Regions from separate parts of the Bacillus sp. CGMCC 1.16607 genome, predicted to be linked through region 3. Evidence: riboswitches for the same ligand, from Rfam matches in the RefSeq annotation. Region 3 holds a riboswitch; each other region holds the start of a gene.

Region 1 (6,766 bases), on a different contig from region 3:
TAATTTGTTATTCACAAGCCATTTAAAACCTTCACTTGTTTCTTTAAAAATATGTTTTTTTATTGGATTCTCATGACTTGTTCTTGGAAACTTCCATACGATAATAAAAGTAGCAAGGAATGATATAGAATTGATCCAAAGAGTATTAAAGCCTCCAATAAGTGCTATTGTCACACCAGCAATAGCTGGACCTAATAAATTGGCAAGTTGATTGACAAGCTGATAGCCTGAATTAGCACGAGTTAATTCTTTTTTAACAAGATCCGGGATCGATGATACAGTAGCAACATCAAATAGCAATGTGAGTATGGCTAAAATAAAACCAGCTACATACAATTGCCATAACTGAAGAAGCTCACAGAAATACAAAATAGGAATCAATCCAACTATTACCATTCTAATTAAATCTGTGATTAACATTATCATTCGTTTATTCCATCGATCCACTGCCACACCAATAAATGGTCCAAATAATACAACAGGCAGAACACTCATCACATATAGCGATCCCATGATTTTCACTGAACCAGTTAAGTGAAACGAAATCCATGGAATGGCTAATGTAAATAAAGAATCCCCTAATCGATTTATAAATAGACCGAACAAAAAGTGAATTTGGGTAGAAGGCAACTTTAATTTTACGTATAACGCAATTAAAGTTGAAATTCTTTCCTTTTTTTCATATTGAGGTAGCAATCAAAACATCCTTTCACATTTGCCAACCTCTCTTACATTATGAATCTCCGTACAACCCTTCGCTATGATTATTTTACCAATTTTACCTTAAATTGTAAAATTAAACTGACTAGTAATTTTTTTCACTAGAAGAATAAGTTTTAAGTCTTTATAATCCAGAAACTCAAGGAATTAACAATACTAAGTAATTTGGAAAAAACAACTAAAATAAGAAATAAATTTATCCAAAATTCACCAACATAATTACTCAATAGTAATTAAAAATTAGTTCTAATCATGACGTATCTACTAATAATCACAAGGAGATAGAGTAATGAAACAAAATGAAAGAAGGTTAATTGAGATAGTTAGAGAGAATGAAATGATAGTAAAGGTACTTGATATATTACAAGAACTTAAGGATGCTCCAAACTGTTATCTAGGTGCAGGTGCAATTACTAATACAATTTGGAACTACCTATCAAATTATCCTCTGACATACGGCATTTCTGATATAGACATTGTTTATTTTAATAGCGGTCATCTAGAACCAGAATACGAGGAAACAATCAGAATCGAATTGATTAGTAAATTAGGCAACTTTCCATATAAATTAGACGTAAAAAATCAAGCTCGTGTTCATCTATGGTACGAGAAAAAGTTTGGCTTTCCTATTAAACCGTATACATCAGTAGAGGATGCTATAAATAGCTGGCCAACAACTGCTACTGCATTAGGGATGAGAAAAGAGGAAAACGATATTTATAAAATATATTCTCCGTATAGTCTAGATGATCTATTTTCCATGATAGTTAGACCTAATAAACGTATGATTACTAGAGAAATATTTGAGGTTAAAGCAGCTAAGTGGAAGAGCAAGTGGCCTGAACTAACTATTATTTCTTGGTAATATAATTATTTTACAGAAAGCAATCGTAAAGAAAAAAAAGAATGAGAACGTTTCCTAAATTTATAAATATCAATAGTAGTAATATGAATATAAAAAATAAAGATTGACTATAAGTATACGGGAGATTAGAAAATCTAAATGTTGATTTCTCAATCTCCATTGAAATAACTTTTTAATTGATATTATACGAATACTCAGGGAAAGAAAGGCTTAAAGAAGCGTCTACTTCTACTTTTATTGGATGAATAGAACATGCTAACTGAGTTGGGAACCAAGGTCTTCCTACCTTAGTTATAACAAAAACACCATTTTCATCTCCATAAAAAGAGAAGTTATCTGAAGCTTGTTTATAAATGTTATTTATTGATTGCAAGGAGTTAATAAAAGAGTTTATGTTACTTACAGGCATACCGATTTCTAATATTCTGGTATCTTGGTTCTTTAAAAATTCAATGATATTGCCTTGTGGATCATAATAATATACTTGTTTTCTTTTCCATAAACCTGATTCAAATTCCTGTTGACCATCGGAATCCTTTATTGGCTCAATACTTTGGTTTATTTTTTCCATTAGGATTGGATATAGTAACTCATTTATTCCGAATGCAAAATGGTAAAAAGTATCTTCTTTTGTATTTTCCAGAGTGAGAAAGATGTTTTCTAGTCTAAGTGTAAGCGAAAAATGGTTTTCCCTAATTACAATAAAATTTAAGAGATCCTGATAAAATTTTTTCAACTCACTAAGTTTATTTGTCTTTAAATATAAATGTTTAATTTCCATTTAAATATCCCCTGCTTTATTAATTAATTATGCATATAGATGCTCTAAAATTATTTTAAGTAATATAGTTAAGAAAAAAATCAATAATTAGTAGGAAACTTAAATAGACTTTTGATTGAGTAATAAACAGTTATAGCTGCTTAATGCTCTTAAAAGAGACCTATTTCCAGATGAACCAGATAAGATTATCAAACTATTGAAACTCGTTTTAGTAGGGTATGACTTGTGTTCTTTGTGGAAGTACTTCTGTTAAGATGTAATGGAAAGTATAAAACTCGCCAAATCTTTCTTTGTAAGAATTGCAATAAGACATCAAATGTTATGACGAATACACCATTCTCTAGCTTTCGTTATTCTGATAAATGGTTTAAATATATGGAGATGAGATGATGGTTGAAGGCTATTATTTATTGCGCAAATTGTTAACTAGCTTAAATTACACATCTCAACAGCTTTCTATTGGGGAACATAAAATACTGAATGCCCCCTATGTTCGTTAGACTTTGAACTACTACAGGTATAGTTGAAAGATACAAGACTTTCTTTCATGAGTCTTGTAATGGTCGAAATGTTGAAATGCTAAGAAGTGCATAAAAAAACCTCTACGAAAGAGGAGTTTGTATTTTTAAAACTTCAAATTTCTTTGTTTGAAAATTAAGGACACAGTTAATATCAACAATCCAATGCCAATAATTAAATACCATCCCCTACCGTCATAAGAGATCATAAGGATTAGCTCCCAAATATTTGCTGGACCTGAATTGGGACTATCAGTATGCGGATATTTGAATATAAAAGGTAATGTACCTAAAAACGTTAAAACAACTCCTAAAATCATTGACAAAACAGAGAATATTTTCATAGACACTCCCCTTCACTTTTGTATTACTTTATCATATTTCAGATAATTAAAACCATTTTCTGATTCATTATACTTGTTCAAAACAACAAACTAAGTAAAAAAATATTTCGTGGTGTACACAGATTGTGACACAATTAGATGTTTATTAATCCAACAGGTTTTCAAGATTTCCCCATAAAAGTAAAAAAGAAAATATGGATAAGGCAATGTGAATAATAATACCAAAAAATGCTCCATCCTTTTCTTTGATCCTTATAAGTTCCAATTATACTTAGGATTAACCCTCTTGAAATTTAAAAACCAAACTAAGGTACTCATAATGAGAAAATTATTGTGGAAGTTTAAATAATGTTTTTTTATTTCTAAGAAAAATCAAAAGTCACTCCGGTTAATTTTTCCGATGTTTCCCAGAGTTTTTTCATCAATTGTTCATCATATACACCTTTTTTAACCTGTTCAATTGCAGGATAGCCTTTAATATTTCCTAGACCATTTGGTCCGATATATTCTCCTCCTTTTAAGCTATCTTCTGTTGCGGCAAATATAGAAGGCAGTGCTCCCTTCTCTGCTGGTTGGAAAAGGATTTTCATCAGTGAAGTTAAATATCTTGGTGTCTGATTGCCTATTTTTACAAGGTTTGTCGCAGAAATTCCTGGATGACAAGCAATACTTAATGTATGAATTCCATTCTGTTTTAATCTTTGGTCTAGTTCTTTAGAAAAAAGCAAGTTTGCAAGTTTACTTTGACCATAAAACTTGATCGCTTTGTACCTTTTTGAGCCATCTAAGTTATTAAAATAAATGGATGCTCCTCGATGAGCAATACTGCTTAGTGTAACTACACGGGATCCTGATGTATTTTTTATTACAGGTAACAACAATCCCGTTAATGCAAAATGTCCTAAATGATTGCTACCAAATTGTAATTCAAAACCATCTACCGTTTTTTGATAAGGCGGAAACATTACGCCCGCATTATTTATAAGGATATCTAAAGAATTGTATTTATTTATATATGCATCAGCAAAATCTCTCACACTCTTTAAGTCGGAAAGATCCAGTTTCATTACTTCTAATGATGCATTTTGATTTGTTTCTTTAATGGCTTGAAGAGCCTCATTGCCTTTTTGGAGATTTCGAACTGCAAGGATCACAGTAGCTCCTTGTTTTGAAAGTGATTTAGCTGATTCCAATCCGAGCCCACTATTTGCACCTGTTATGATAATGTTTTTGCCTTTTAATTCTATACTGACCAAAATATCGCACCTCGATTTTATATATTTATTTTTTCATTTTAAAAGCTTCAAAGAAAATGATAAGTTAAATTGGATTAATTTATAACTTAGATAATTAGAATTGTCAAAATAATAGATGTATATTATAATTTGAAACTATATATTAAGCTATATTTATATTATCTAAAATACTAAATATAGAAATGAATGACCAATATTAATGGTGTCTGAAAAGACTTAATAGGGAATCTGGTGAAAATCCAGAACTGTACCCGCAACTGTAAAATGCTGACGAATTAAGCATATCCACTGTCTTAGAACGGGAAGGGCTTATAGTAGGAAGAAGCATAGTCAGGAAACCTGCCATTTTTATACGTATTATCTTCTTCGGGAGTTGGGAAGATATGACGAGGGACTCTTACTAATTACAGTAAACTAGTACTGTTTTATTGATTTTTCCACGTTATCTAACCCATCTCTTTGATGGGTTTTTTGTTGTCTAAAAAATTTTTAGATTATGATTTTCCCATTCCCGAAGTTTGGCAAGGCTGATCTTATTTAAGGAAATGAGGAAATGGTATGGAAGAAAAATTATCTACTAGTATTTCTAGAACAATCCAAACAAAGCTTGTATTACCACCGGATACGAATCATATGGGAACAATCTTTGGTGGGACGGTGCTAGCCTACATTGATGAAATAGCCGCAATAACAGCAATGAAACATAGTAAAAAGGTGGTTGTTACAGCATCAATAGATACGGTGAATTTTTTATCATCTGCAAAAGTGGGAGATATATTAACTTTGGAAGGGGTAGTCATATCGACAGGTAGGACATCGATGGAAGTGTATGTGAAAGTAGAGTGTCAAAATATAGAAACAGGTGGAAGAACATTAACCACAACAGCAATCCTTACGATGGTTGCAGTAGATAGTGAAGGCGTACCAACTCCTGTTAATGGGATTGAGCCAGAAACAGAGGAGGAAAAAACTTTATACTTAACGGCAAAAAAAAGAAAAGAGAGAAGATTGAAAATCCACGAACTTTAACATGTGAGGCTTTCCACTCTCACCTATTTCCACTAGCCTTACTAAACCTTATGATTACTAATTTATTGAACTCATAGTTTGAAATAGTTTATAATTTCATTAAATATGTTACCTAACCTTTTAATGAGAGGAGTATCCAAATCATATGAAAAAAAAGTCGCTAAATAATTTATCAATTGGGTATGGGTACTCAACTGCTGTTTTTTTCTAGATGTCATTTTAAGGGGTGAAGTGTGTCCAAAAATGACTTTATATAACACAGCAGTAAATTAAAATGATGAGGTAATAAAATGAACGATAAAAAAATTATTAGAACGAATCCTGTCGGGATGCCTGAACCTGTTGGAAAATATACTCATATTACCAAAATACCAAGAAATGCAGAACTTTATGTGACATCTGGTCAAATTGGAATGGACATCAATGGTTCGATTCCAGATAATATGAACGAACAAATTAAGAATACTTTTGAAAATATACAAAAAATATTACAATCTGAACATTTATCTCCTGATAATATTATCAAGGTCAATATTTGGGCTACTGAAGATATCGATTGGCAACAACTATATTCTGAGTGGGAGAAATTATTTGGAAACAATTATCCCGCAATGACAATTGGATATATCGTTAAGTTAGGATTACCGCAAATAAAAGTAGAAATCGAAATCTGGGCTGCTAAGATTTAAAATCATACACTTCACCCAAACCTATGCAAATTCTTTTTGCGTAGGTTTTTTTCATTAAACTGATCTAACAATGTATATCTACGTTTTGCAAATTATTTTCGATCCGCTTCGGTACCTAACCCTTTTGATTTAACTGTACTCCTTATTCAGTTACATATATTTCTCATATTTTGTATAGTAAAACTTATAATAGTTAACAATGACTATATGGTCTATTTTATTAAGGAGGTACTTTTTATTGAAAAATAATAAATATGGGTTGCTTTCATTGTTGTTCTTTATCATTTTTTTTTATTAATTATTATTTTCCTTCCGAATATCCAGAGCGGCCACTTCCTCTCACTCAAAGAATCATCGGATTAATACCTCTGATTTTAAACTTTGTAGGTATAGGCATAGGTATAGTTGCTATAAAAAAAGATAAAATTAGAATATTCGGTTTGATGGGACTAATATTAAATTCTCTTATCGCTTTATTGTTTTTGGCATTTTTTATCTCATTTGGTCCTGGGGGATATGTTATAGAGTATGTTCTAAAGTTCTTCCATTGAACTACCCCCACCT
Region 2 (6,766 bases), on a different contig from region 3:
TAATACTTGAATGTAAAGCATCCCTTTTTTTAGCCGATCCCGCCACGGTCCATGATTTATATAAATCCCTTTGCTTTTTTGAACAGCCGAAATATCCTCGATTCTTCTTCTCATTAACGGAATAAATCGTAGTGTTAGCATTAGCAAGATTGCAAATTGCGGAATGATTTTTGAAAATAAAAATAAAAGTTTGTTTGTTGTCATGATTTCATTGTAGGAAACAAAGATCATCATGACTCCGAGGATAGAAATGGCGGACATTCCACCGTAAATGGCAGCCTCGGCCGTTACTCGATGCCCAAAGATTTCAAATAAAACATTACGTCCCCTTTCATTAAAAAGGGGATTCATTAAGAAGATGAGTAGTCCGCTAATGATCATAAGAAAGAGCCAACGCCGCAAACTTTCAAATTGATCATGGACAAAATGAATAATGATTAGAATGCAAAAAGCTACTGTTAAATAGAATGGATGCATAAATAGCATAAGTAATGCTAGTGAAACCATGTAATAGCAAAAAGTAACACTGGGATGAAAAGCACTAAAATGGGTTTTCATTTTATTCCTCCGAATAATCCTCTGAATAAATCCATTCCATTTGGTCGTCTTTTTTTACTTTTACAATTCCTGAGCTTTTATTAAGAGTGGATCCATTAAGCTTTGCAGTCCAGCCACTTTTAGGACCGTAATCAAATTCATAAACATCATCAATCCCACTTACATAAGCCATTGCCCCAGAACCACTATAATCCACGAAAATCTTCTTACCTGTTGCCATTAGAAGAATGTCTAACACTGTATCGCCATCCTTAAAGCTAATATTCGTTTTCCCAAGTACAATGCCAATGTCTTTAGGACCAATAATAGTGATAGAAACGGTAGAAGCTTGAGGTGGTTGTTTTTTAATAACTGTTTTAGGCTGTTTTGTAGTTTCACTTGGTTTTTTATTCGTTTGATTTTCTTTAGTTGTTGGTTTTACAGTAGTAGACGATTGAGCTTTTGGTGAGCTAACATTAGTTGATGAATTAATGCTTTGCTCATTTTTTAAGGTAGTCTGAGTTTGATTATTAGTTGAGTCTGTGGTATCCGTTTTTATCTCTTTCTCTTCTACCTTTTTTTCCTCTGTTGTATTGTGTGAATCTGATTTCTCATCTAACTTGGTATCAACATTGGACTGTTTTTCTTCCACTTTTATTTTTTCTTCATTCGTCTCACTTTTAGATACATTTGAGGTTGAACTACAACCAATTAAGCTGAAGGTAAGAATTAAAGCAAAAATATAAGTTAATTTCTTCATTAATCGGATCATTCTCGAACCCCCATTACTTTCGAATTGCATTTATGATATAGCGCTGTGGTGCATTTCCAACGAAATGGAAAGGATAACAAGTCGTTAAGGTTAGTTTTTCAAGTGGTGCTGTCGGACGGATTACTGTTCGGTCATCAGCATCGACAATAAAAGTCTCGTCAATTATATAAGAATATGACCCGTATGTCATATCAACAATGAGTTCATCGCCCACCTTCAACTCTCCTAATCTTCTAAAGACGGTGTCCCGATGTCCAGATAAGACAATTTGGTCGTTTTGATTTGGTAAGGCTGTCCCGTCATAATGACCAACCCCTTTTTCAAGTGCATCTTCGGTTACACCTTTAACAATTGGTAATTCTTCTTTTATAGTTGGCAGACGCAGTAGTCCTAGCACTTCTTCATTTTTAATCGTCACTGCTGAACCATCAAGTATCTGTGCCTCTTTCACTTTTACAACTTCCTTTGCCTTTTCCAAAGTGGCAGTTTGGATATTTGATGACTTATATTGTTGGATTCCAGCCACACTGATAAAAAAGAGCCCTCCTGCCAAAAACAAGAGGGATATTTTCATTTTCATAGAGCATTATGCCTTCTTTCTTTTCTCTATCATAAAGAGGATTGCCCCAAGCAGCAGTAGAATCAGACCAAATACGAAAAGATTATACGTATTCGTTGCTGTATTTGGTAGTAGTTTACCTTCTACTACTTTATTGATCGGATTAGAAATTTCACTATTGTCATCCACTTTTGAGCTACTTACTGGACTTTGAGATATCTGATACAAAGAACCATTATTATTCAAGAATAACTGATATGAAACAATCCCTTGAATTGCTTGACTCGTTGACATTACATCGCTTACGTCCCCACCTTGCCAATCGAATCCACCATCTTTATTTTGGAAGGTTAATAAATAAGTCATCAGACTCGCTTCTTTATTGGCAAATAGGTCTCCATTTGCATCGATCCCTGCAGCGGAAAGGGCGATGATTACTTGTGCTGCAGTTGAGCTATTATTGATTTTTGCTGATGCATATTGTTTTGATAAATAGTTTACTGTTGTATCCATTTTGAATTTAACGTTTTCTTGATTTATATAAGGTGCAAGAGAAGTTAATACCATGGCTGTCGTATCGATATCACTAGTAGCGCTTCCGTCCCAAGACCAGCCACCGTCTTTATTTTGTTTTTCTAGAAGGTAATTGATTAATTTTTCACGAGACCATTTAGCTGTTTTTGGAATCTCGAAATTTGCACTATCCAATGCGATTAGAGCATATAGAACTCCGTTTAATCCTTGTTTTGTGACTTCACCATTATAAATATTTTCAATTAAATTATATCCAGCGATATTTGAGGGATCTCCACCTGCAGCCACAATTCCTAAAGTGTATCGCTCATAATCTGTAATTTTCGAAAAACGTCCATTTCTATCCTTAATCACTTTTTTAATATTTTCTAAATAGTTTTTTGATAGTTCCTTTCCAGCTTGTTTCAATGCAATGGCTTCCCACTCGCCAACTTGATTTTTGACGACGTATTGGCTTGCAAGATCAATCGACTTTTGCATTTTCTCACTGGAAATCGGTTCACTAATTGGCTTGCTAGTATCTTCTTTTGGCAGCTCCTCAGTTTCTTCCCCTGGCTTTTCCCAAGATTCATATTGAAAGCTTATTTGATCTCCTGCTTTTAATTTATAGCTGTCCGCACCAACCGTTGCTATTTGTCCATTGACATAAAAAGCCCAGTAATATGTATCTTTTCCTTCAAGACCATCAATGGAAGTAATCATTTTTCCATATTGTGATTCCGTATATTTTACTTTATCGCCTAAGACGACTTGAAGTAATTGAAATGCTGTTGGTTCATTCTCAAAAGCAATATCCGTAGCTTCTTTCATTAAGCCAGTATTACTTATAACTTTAAGTGTAGCCGCTTTTAGTGGGGCTGCTTTCCAGTCTACGTAGTGAAAGCTAATTTGATCTCCCTTTTTAACTATATATTGATCTGCTCCTACTTGTGCAGATACTCCATTAATATAAAAAGCCCAAAAAAAGTTATCTTTTGCTTTCAACCCTTTAATTCCTGTTATCATCTTACCGTAAGTCGATTCGGAAATCTCAACATTACCTGAACCTACTGCATTTATTAAGGTTTGAAGAGCTGTTGACTTTCCATCTGGATTGATTTCCGTTTCAGATAATAAAACTTCCGTTTCGTCAGTTCCTACAACCGTTATCGATTCTTTCCCAGCTTCTGCTGCAAATGAAGTTGTTTGAAAGCTCCCTGCAAATAAGGCAAATACTAGCCCGAATACTACGGCTATATTCCATATTCGTCCCATCGTGTTCTCTCCTATCTATGTTTAAAATATACATAAAAAAATCCCCCTAAAAAGGAGGAGTTAAGGTTAAGTACAATGAACGTCATGAAACGCCGCTGTCTTAACACCCTCCTATCCGCGTAGGCAAAGGTGCAAAAAAAACAGGCAGGTTTCCTGGCTCATGATCATCGCTCCCTATGTCTTCCCATCCATTTGGACAGTGACTTTCTATAGGTTACTCTCATTTACAGTGGCGGGACCGCGTTGGATTTTAACCAACTTCCCTATTAAGCTAAAATTTTATAAAAATAAATTTTTCGCACCTGTTTTTTGCCGATTCAATTTTTTTATGATGGTTTCATTATACTGAAAATAATGTCGATTTGTATATAATTTTAAAAATTTCATGATTAATCTTGAATGGGATTGACAACTAAGTATCCTCATAATCTATAATTACTAGTGTTTTGAAAGGAGTATGTGATGAAAACTTTGCAAGCCATTACACCACAGTATGACCCATGGGAAGCGTACATGGATATAGATCAATACGGTCAATTAACCCTAACCAATATCGAATTTACAACAACTACACTATGCAATATGCGATGTGAGCATTGTGCGGTCGGTTATACTTTACAAACGAAAGATCCGATTGCTTTACCTATGTATTTAATCTTAAAAAGATTAGACGAAATCCCGACACTTCGTTCCTTAAGTATTACAGGTGGGGAACCGATGCTAAGCTTATCATCTGTGAAAAACTATGTAATTCCTATTCTAAAATATGCACATGAACGCGGAATCCGTACTCAAATAAATTCTAATTTAACAATGGAACTGTCACGTTATGAAATGATTATTCCTTACCTAGATGTCTTACATATCTCACATAATTGGGGAACTTTAGATGATTTCGCAGAAGCAGGCTTTGCCCGAATGGAATTAAAACCTACCTATGAACAAAGGATCAAATATTTTGATCGAATGATTGAAAATAGCCGAGCTTTAGTGAGCGAAGGAGTAATTGTGTCAGCGGAGACGATGTTAAATAAACGAACACTACCTCATTTGGAAAAAATTCACCATCAAATTGTTGAGGATATGCTCTGTCAACGCCATGAGGTACATCCTATGTATTCCAGCGATTTTGCTAGCAATTTAGAAACTTTGTCTTTAGATGAAATCCGTGCAGCCATTCATCATTTGCTAGACATCCGCAATAAAGATGCATGGATGCTGTTCGGGACTTTACCCTTTTATGCTTGTAGTAGTCAAGAAGAGGATTTGGTCTTGCTAGATCGATTGTATAAAAGTAAAAACGTGACGGTTCGAAATGATCCCGACGGTCGTTCTCGTTTAAATGTTAATATTTTTAGCGGAGACGTCATTGTGACAGATTTTGGTGATACTCCTCCGCTCGGGAATATTAAAGATACTTGTTTACAAGACGCTTTTGAGAAATGGAATTCCTCATCACTCGCAAATGAACTCAACTGCCATTGTCCTGCAGTAAAGTGTTTAGGTCCGAATATTCTGGTGAAAAACAGCTATTATCAAAATATCGATTTTAGTAACTTGAAGGCAAAAATCACAAGATAAGAAAAGCCAAGCGCCTTGATCAGCCCCGACAAGCAAATGCTTTGCCAGCCGGAAAGTCGGTTCTTTGACTTTTTGGCTGGCGAACATTTGACCTCGAGGTCGACAAGAGCGCGATGTCCTGTCGCATTGTTGACAATAATACATCCTGTACGTCGGGGCTAGGACGCTTGCGCTGGACAATTTTCGAAGTCCAAAGATATTATACTTTCTTATCTTTTGATAAAAAGGCTGATTCAATAAAAACATTGAATCAGCCCTTTCTTTATTTGTTTCTAGAACGTAGACTACCGTTGCTTCTATTCGGTTTTCTCGATTGCTGACCGAAAGACTTTTTACCTTGGAAACCATTCTCTGTTCTGTTTCGAGGACTTCCGTCTCGTGATGCCCTTTTTGGGCTTGGACTTTGGAATCCGCTTTCTGAACCATTTCGTGGATTTCCATCTCGAGATTCCCTTCTCGGACCTGATCTTTGGAACCCGCCTTCTGTACTGTTCCGTGGATTTCCATCTCTTGATTCCATTGTCGGACCTTTACTTCTGAACCCGCCCTCTGTTCTGTTCCGTGGATTCCCGTCTCTTGATTCCCTTCTCTGGCCTGAATTTTGGAATCCACCTTCTGTTCTGTTTCGTGGATTTCCGTCTCGGGATTCCCTTCTCGGACCTGTACTTTGGAATCCGCCTTCAGTTCTGTTTCTTAGATTTCCGTCCCGTACTTCTCTTCTTGGACCTGCACCATGGAATCCACTCTCCGTTCTGTTTCGTGGATTTCTGTCTCTTGAATCTCTTCCTTGCCCAGTTACTTTCATATCCCTGTTATTGCTTCTTCTGTTAGCCTGTCTTTCGTTTTTCCCTTTTTTCGCACGTCTTTGTGGTTGTGATTCGATTGACTGTTCCAAATCAAATTCCGATTCACCAGTTACTATCCCCAGATTCCTTTTTTCGTTACCAATATTCTTTTTCGGTATAGAAAGGTTTAAGTCTTTTTCAATACTTAATAGGTCTTCACGATCTTTTGGGGCGTACAATGTTACAGCAAGACCTTCACCACCAGCTCTACCTGTTCTCCCTATACGATGGATATAGCTTTCCGTATCTTCTGGAATGTCATAATTAAATACATGGGTGACACCCTCGACATCAAGTCCACGAGCGGCCACATCTGTCGCAATTAAAAACTGAATTTCAGCCTTACGGAACCGCTTCATTACTTGCTCTCGTTTTGCTTGTGATAAATCCCCATGCAATTCATCACAGTTAAATCCTTCCGCCTTTAAAGCTTCATAAAGCTTGCTAACCCGCCGTTTTGTTCGACAAAAAATCACACCAAGAAATGGACGATATAAATGAAGTAGTTCGATTAAATCTCTTTGTTTTGCACGGTCAACGGTTGAAATCGCCATTTGCTTTATATTTTCAAGTGGTGCTTGCGTCTTTTCCACTTGAATATTTTGAGGACTCTTCATATGACGACGAGCTAATTTGCGAATTTCTTCTGGCATCGTTGCAGAAAACAACATCGTTTGACGACTA
Region 3 (6,766 bases):
ATGACCTTATTAAAAAAAGCGAAATTGACTTATTAATTACAGATATCGAAATGCCCAAGCTTTCTGGATACGAGCTTGCGGATTTAATCAATAGCTATGCACTGGATGTTAAGATCATGTTCGTCACTGGACACAGCGGGTATGCTGTGCATGCGTTTGAACTAAATGTGTTGGACTATATCATGAAGCCTTATTCGAAAGAGCGTTTGTTAAGGGGAATAGCAAGGCTTGAACAGAAAAAGGAAGTCGTTCAAGATAAATCAAAGCTTGTCTTAAAAACGAAAACGGATATTCACTTTATAGAAAAGAAGAATATTATTTTCATAGAAAGAACAGGCAGGTCGACGACAATTTTAACAAAGGATGGAGAATTTACCACCTATTTGACGTTAAATGAGTTGGAGGAGGAGCTAACTAATCGGAGTTTTTTACGATCTCACAGAGGATTTATTATAAATATTCACTTTGTTAAGCATTTTTCATTGTTTGCCAAGAATTCTTATACGGTAAGCTTTCACCATACAAATCGAACAGCAATTGTAACGAAAGCGAATTTAGATAAATTACAGAGTAATTATTTTTAAAGGAGTATGAGTGTGAATTTTCGAGTAAGTTTAATGATTTTTTTACATATTATTGGATATTTTCTATTTGCATACGGGGAAAGTCTGCCTAATATGGTGATCCCGATTATATTGTCTGTTATTCATTTCAAAAGTCTTAAAGGCAAATGGCATCTATTTCAAAAAGTAGACAGTGCATATGGATGGAAGCTTACTATTCAAATTTTATTATTAGTCGGTTTGGCCAATTCTGATTTCATTTTGCCGAAATTGGCTTGTTTAATTAGCTTTCACATCATTGATTATTTAGCCATCAAACAGATTGAAAAAACGATTCAGGATAATGAATTAATGGCAAAATTAGAATTAGAGCGTAATGTACAGAATGAAGTATTTAGGAAGATTAGGGCGGAGCGGCATGACTTTTTAAAACATATGAATATTGTCCATCATCTTCTAGAAGAAAATAAAATAGTTGAGTTAAAGAGTTATTTTGAACAATTATTAGCTGATTATGGAAAAACCAATGCTTCGATAAAAGGGGAGGAAGGGCATATAGCCGCGATACTTCACGATTATCAGAGGTTAGCCATGGAAAACTCGATCAAGATACAATATGATCTACAAATTCCAGTTTCGCAAATTCCACTGAAATTAACAGATCAAAGTAAACTAGTAGCTAATCTGCTATCCAACAGCATTGAAGCGGCAAGAGAATTCCAACGTAAAGGTGAACAAGCCGCCATTCACTTACAATCAAGTCTTTATGGTGGAATCTACATTTTAGAAATTTCCAATCACACTTTGCCACTTCCGAACGAGCTAGTGGATAAACTATTTAAGACCTTCCAATATAGTTCAAAAGGAGATGGCCACGAGGGATTAGGTACGTATATAATTGCGAGTTTAGTTGAAAAATATCATGGTAAACTTACATATCGATACGATGGTTCACAATTATATATTAAGATAAAATTGCCTGTTGTTTCAGAGTTTGTAGTGGAGTCCAGGACGTCTTAATAAAGGAAGACCTATGTGTGGGCATAGGTCTTTTCGTTGTTGAATATTAGTTTTGGTGTTAAGGAATATTATTGCATTAAGGACGTTTATGTAAGGCAAATGCCTTCTTCAAGCGAAGGGTTACCCTTTATGAAAAGACATTTTCATGGATACCTAGTCTGTATTTGTCGTTCTTGGCCTTTATGAAAGACATTTTCACAGTAGACTGGTGTGATTTTGTCGTTCATAGTCCTTATGAACGACATTTTCAATGAACACTGGTATTTTTTTGTCGTTCATAGTCCTTATGAACGACATTTTCAATGAACAATGGTATTTTTATGTCGTTCATGGACCTTATGAACGACATTTTCAATGAACACTGGTGTTTTTTTGTCGTTCAAAGCCCTCATGAACGACATTTTCAATGAACACTAGTATGTTTTTGCCGTTCAGAGCCTTTTGAAAACATCACCCCATGAGGAATTTTGTTATATTATCTCGTAAACCGATTAGCATAGCTTGACGCTACAAATGCATTCGGTTTTATTTTTGGTTCAACACCCATGGATTCCATTCTTGCGACCATTTCCTTCACGAACTCACTCGTTTTATTTCGTTTACCTGCTCCAATATCGATATGCCCTTCCATCGTAAAGGTGGCACCTTGATAAAGATAAGGCAAGACGATATCGATTAGTTGGTTTTTTCGTTCTTCCGTAAACATGGAAACAGTCTGTTCAGTTAAAGATAATTCTTTAGAAATTCGTTCGTGCAGATGCAACATTTTTCTTGGAATAATGACCTTCTGTATACATGCCCAAACACCTTTTCCAGCGTTTTGGATGACAATTCCTGTAATAAAAACCGTTTGCCTTTTATGAACTTGGGAATCCGTCCCGACCATGAGGCGATAATGGCCACTTGGATTAAGTTTCATAAACTTTTTGATCCGTTCAAAAACTTGCTCGAAAGACATATTCGTTTCTTGGAGATTTTGAAATGAATCGTTCATACGATTCCACCACATCTTTCCTTTTAGCGAATGATTAGCTGTATACCCTATTCTATGGAAACGGTGTAATAGTCGTGCAAAGGATCAATAACTCAAAAAATAATTTACTTGAAAAATCCAATCTATTACTATACTATTTAATTTAATGTAACTACATATTGAAAAATATTAACGAAATTACAACTACATATAGTGTTTGCCCACGAGTTAGGATGCCATTAGGCTTAAAAGGGAATTTGGTGTGAATCCAAAACTGCCCCCGCAACTGTAAATGCAGACGAAATGAGATAAACCACTGTATAAGCGCGCTTATAAAAATAGGTACTTATATGGGAAGGGCTCAAAGTAGGAAGATGCATAAGTCAGGAGACCTGTCTAAACTCACGATGTTTCACTTCTTCGGGGATTGAGAAGATGAAACGGTGGCGACAAGAGGACAGCTATGCCTTTTATGGCCTCCTTTTGGTGTTATCGTTTCATCCGCTCAGTTCCCTTGAGCGGATTTTTTATATTCTCATGGAAAATATAAAATTTTCGCACTATAGACAACTCAATTATTAAAAGTTTTCTACGTTCAGCGCAAGAGTCCTAGCCCCGACGTACAGGATGTACTAGTGTCGACAATGCGACAGGACGTCGGTTTTGTCGACCTCAAGGTCAAATGGCGCCCAAAAGATGAGGTTAAAGAGCAAACCTCTTCTTTGGGACGGCATTTGCTTGTCGGGGCTGATCAAGGCGCTTACGCATTTGTTAATTTTAAGGAGGAAAAAAATGACGACGTCAACAGAACTCGATTATGTCTTAGAATCAATCCATCAAACTGCAAACAAATACAATATCAATACAGATGATCTCATTCAAAAAATCAAATCTCAAAATTTATCAGAACAAGAGTCTAATCATCAGGCATTATTATACGCACTTAATTATATTGCTATGGACAAACCAAATTGGACATTCGTCGCGGCAAGATTGTATCTTAATGAATTGTACTCCAAGGCGGCACAAAATCGTGGCTATGAGCAAGCCCTAAAGTATGGCGATTTTCATCACCTCATCCAAGTTTTAACGGAAAAAGGGATCTATTCTCCTGATCTACTTGAATCTTATACAAAAGCTGAAATCACTGAACTGAGTAAAGAAATCAACCAGGAACGGGATTATCTCTTTAATTACATAGGTTTATTCTTACTTGCGGATCGTTACTTAGCCAAGGATCACGATCGAAATCATTATGAGCTACCACAGGAACGATTTATGATTATCGCCATGACGATGATGAAAAACGAGCATCCTGCTAAGCGTCTACATCTCATTAAAGAAGCTTATTGGGCATTAAGCAACCTCTATATGACAGTTGCCACGCCAACCTTATCCAACGCTGGAAAAAACTTTGGTCAGTTATCCTCCTGTTTTATCGACACTGTCGATGACTCACTTGACGGCATATATTTAAACAATTGGGATATTGCTAGACTGAGCAAAGACGGTGGCGGGATCGGTATCTATTTCGGGAAAGTGCGTGCACTAGGATCTGATATAAAGAAATTCAAAGGGAATTCGTCGGGAGTTGTCCCGTGGATCAGACTCATCAATGACACCGCCGTCAGTGTTGACCAGCTCGGCCAGAGGCAAGGGGCTGTTGCTGTTTACCTCGACCTTTTTCACAAAGATATCATGAACGGATTTCTCGATCTCAAGACCAATAATGGTGATGAACGTAGGAAAGCACACGACATTTTCACAGGCGTCACCATTCCAGACCTTTTTATGAAAAAAATCCAAGAGGTTGATGAAAGCGGAAGAAGTACTGGCCAGTGGTACACGTTTTGTCCGCACCAGGTCAAACAAATAATGGGCTGGAAAGACGAGCAAGGGAATCCATTAGGATTAGAGGATTTCTACGATGAAGTCGACAAGAAATTTTTCACTGAAAAATACGAGGAAGCAGTTCAAAATCCATTGCTTCCACGGAAGTCATACCGCGCCATGGATATTATGGCACGAATCATGGTGGCGCAGTTAGAAACAGGGACACCATACATGTTCTATCGGGACGAAGTGAACCGACAAAATCCCAATAAGCATTTACTAGGTGCAGGAAGAACGGCTATCTTCTGTAGCAATTTATGTACGGAGATAACTCAGAATATGTCGGCTACGACCATCGTGAAAGAATATCGCGACGAAGATGGGAACATCGTGATCGTAAGGAAACCAGGCGATTTCGTTGTGTGCAATCTCTCATCTATTAATCTTGCAAAAGCGGTACCAGCCGAAGTAATGGAGCGGTTGGTACGGATTCAAGTGAGAATGCTTGATAATGTGATTGATTTAAATACGATTTCTGTGGGACAAGCACAGGTGACTAATAAAAAATTTAGAGCGATCGGACTTGGAACTTTCGGTTGGCATCATTTGCTTGCCCTTAAGAAAATCCACTGGGAAACAAATGAAGCAGTGGATTATGCTGACAAGATTTACGAAGATATTGCTTATTATACGATCCAAGCTTCGATGGAGCTGGCAAAGGAAAAGGGTGCATATAGCCAGTTTCATGGATCAGAATGGGAAACGGGCGAATATTTTGATCGGAAAAATTACGATTGTGAACGTTGGCAGAAGTTAAAAGAGAAAGTATCTCATAATGGGATTCGTAATGGTTGGCTTATGGCTATCGCTCCGAACTCATCAACGGCAAAAATCGGGGGATCAACGGATGGAATTGATCCATTATATTCGGTTGAATTCGCTGAAGAAAAGAAGAATTTCAAGTTTAAAGTGACAGCACCTGATTTGGATCATTTGACTTACGAGTATTATCGCCGCGCCAGACATGACTTAGATCAAGTATGGAGTATTAAACAGAATGCCGCTCGCCAGCGTCACATTGATCAGTCGATTAGCTTTAACCTTTACGTACGTCATGATATTAAAGCAAAGGACTTATTAAATCTGCATCTCGAATCTTGGAGGCAGGGGCTAAAAACAACCTACTATGTGAGAAGCACCTCCCAAGCAGAAATCGAAGAATGTGAAGCGTGTCATAGTTAATTTTTCAAGGAGGTATGTGAAATGGACATTCACAATCCATTATCAAAAATAAAATTACTTAACCCTGAATATCCAAATAAATCAACAGGCATTATTAATGGACAATCCTCTGGACTCTTGAATTGGAATGATATCGCCTATCCCCAGATGTATGATCTGTATCAAGCATTGCTTTCAAACTTTTGGAAAGCACAAGAGATTAATATGCAGGATGATCTGAAGCAATGGGATTATCTCAGTTCAGTAGAGCAGGATGTTTTTTTACGGATTAATACGCAGCTAGCGTCTCTGGATAGCCTGCAAACACCGACGATGTTTCAGGTGATGGACTATGTAACTGATTCTAGCTTTAAGGCTATCTTTGCTGTCATATCCCAACAAGAGGCTGTTCACAATGAATCGTATTCCTATATTTTGAGTTCTCTCGTGCCATTAAGTGAACAGAACAAACGATTTGATGAGGCGAAAAATGACCCCATCGTTCGTAAACGAAATGCACTAATATTAGATGCTTACGAAAATTTCCGTCAAGATCCAACACCACAAAATCTATTTAAACTAGGGGTAAATTCTATTAATCTGGAAGGAATTTATTTTTACGCGGGATTTGCCTTTTTCTATCATCTTGCCCGCCAGCAAAAAATGCTCAAGACGAGTACGATGATTAGCTATATACAGAGAGATGAAATGCAGCATGCCTACTTCATCGCCCAATTTATTCGCATTCTATTAACAGAGAACCCTGAATTAAATTCGGACGAAAATATTTACTATATTTATAAGACAATTGATCAAGCGGTCGAACTTGAAAAGGAATGGGCACGCTTTATCTTAAAGGATATCGAAGGAATCCAGTTGGAAGAATTCGAAGGCTATGTTGAATATTTAGCTAACAAGCGCTTACGCCAGCTAGGCCTACAAAATCTTTATATAGCCAGGGACAACCCGATGCCATGGATCCACGTCTTTAGCGATGAAATGCTCAACGAAACCAAATCAGATTTCTTCGAGCAAAAATCAAGAACTTATTCAAAAGTAACACAGTCCAATGGGTTCGATGAGTTATAGGATCGCTATCGTTTATACATCCATAACGGGGAATACAAAGGAATTAGTGGACATTTTGGGGGATTTG

Evidence for each region. Region 3 has a riboswitch for cobalamin ahead of ACFSO7_RS13215 (ribonucleoside-diphosphate reductase subunit alpha). Riboswitches for the same ligand answer to the same signal wherever they lie in the genome.
Region 1: linked by a shared signal. The riboswitch ahead of ACFSO7_RS12410 (acyl-CoA thioesterase) and the one ahead of ACFSO7_RS13215 (ribonucleoside-diphosphate reductase subunit alpha) in region 3 are both predicted to bind cobalamin.
Region 2: linked by a shared signal. The riboswitch ahead of ACFSO7_RS07020 (DUF4430 domain-containing protein) and the one ahead of ACFSO7_RS13215 (ribonucleoside-diphosphate reductase subunit alpha) in region 3 are both predicted to bind cobalamin.

Annotation. Positions count from the first base shown of each region.
Region 1 covers NZ_JBHUJX010000018.1:452,332-459,097, forward strand. Annotated here, with positions in the region: gene ACFSO7_RS12380 (MFS transporter) at 1-666, opposite strand, end outside; gene ACFSO7_RS12385 (nucleotidyltransferase family protein) at 1,010-1,585, shown strand; gene ACFSO7_RS12390 (VOC family protein) at 1,758-2,366, opposite strand; partial or broken gene ACFSO7_RS12395 (transposase) at 2,503-2,939, shown strand; gene ACFSO7_RS12400 (hypothetical protein) at 2,992-3,228, opposite strand; gene ACFSO7_RS12405 (oxidoreductase) at 3,591-4,484, opposite strand; cobalamin riboswitch at 4,668-4,845, shown strand; gene ACFSO7_RS12410 (acyl-CoA thioesterase) at 5,043-5,513, shown strand; gene ACFSO7_RS12415 (RidA family protein) at 5,804-6,202, shown strand.
Region 2 covers NZ_JBHUJX010000011.1:14,825-21,590, forward strand. Annotated here, with positions in the region: gene ACFSO7_RS07005 (energy-coupling factor transporter transmembrane component T) at 1-558, opposite strand, end outside; gene ACFSO7_RS07010 (DUF4430 domain-containing protein) at 560-1,309, opposite strand; gene ACFSO7_RS07015 (class D sortase) at 1,323-1,889, opposite strand; gene ACFSO7_RS07020 (DUF4430 domain-containing protein) at 1,896-3,656, opposite strand; cobalamin riboswitch at 3,783-3,977, opposite strand; gene yfkAB (radical SAM/CxCxxxxC motif protein YfkAB) at 4,119-5,237, shown strand; gene ACFSO7_RS07030 (DEAD/DEAH box helicase) at 5,500-6,766, opposite strand, start outside.
Region 3 covers NZ_JBHUJX010000019.1:163,807-170,572, reverse strand. Annotated here, with positions in the region: gene ACFSO7_RS13230 (LytR/AlgR family response regulator transcription factor) at 1-584, shown strand, start outside; gene ACFSO7_RS13225 (sensor histidine kinase) at 597-1,583, shown strand; gene ACFSO7_RS13220 (ribonuclease H-like YkuK family protein) at 2,059-2,577, opposite strand; cobalamin riboswitch at 2,771-2,970, shown strand; gene ACFSO7_RS13215 (ribonucleoside-diphosphate reductase subunit alpha) at 3,349-5,631, shown strand; gene ACFSO7_RS13210 (ribonucleotide-diphosphate reductase subunit beta) at 5,653-6,699, shown strand; gene ACFSO7_RS13205 (flavodoxin domain-containing protein) at 6,680-6,766, shown strand, end outside.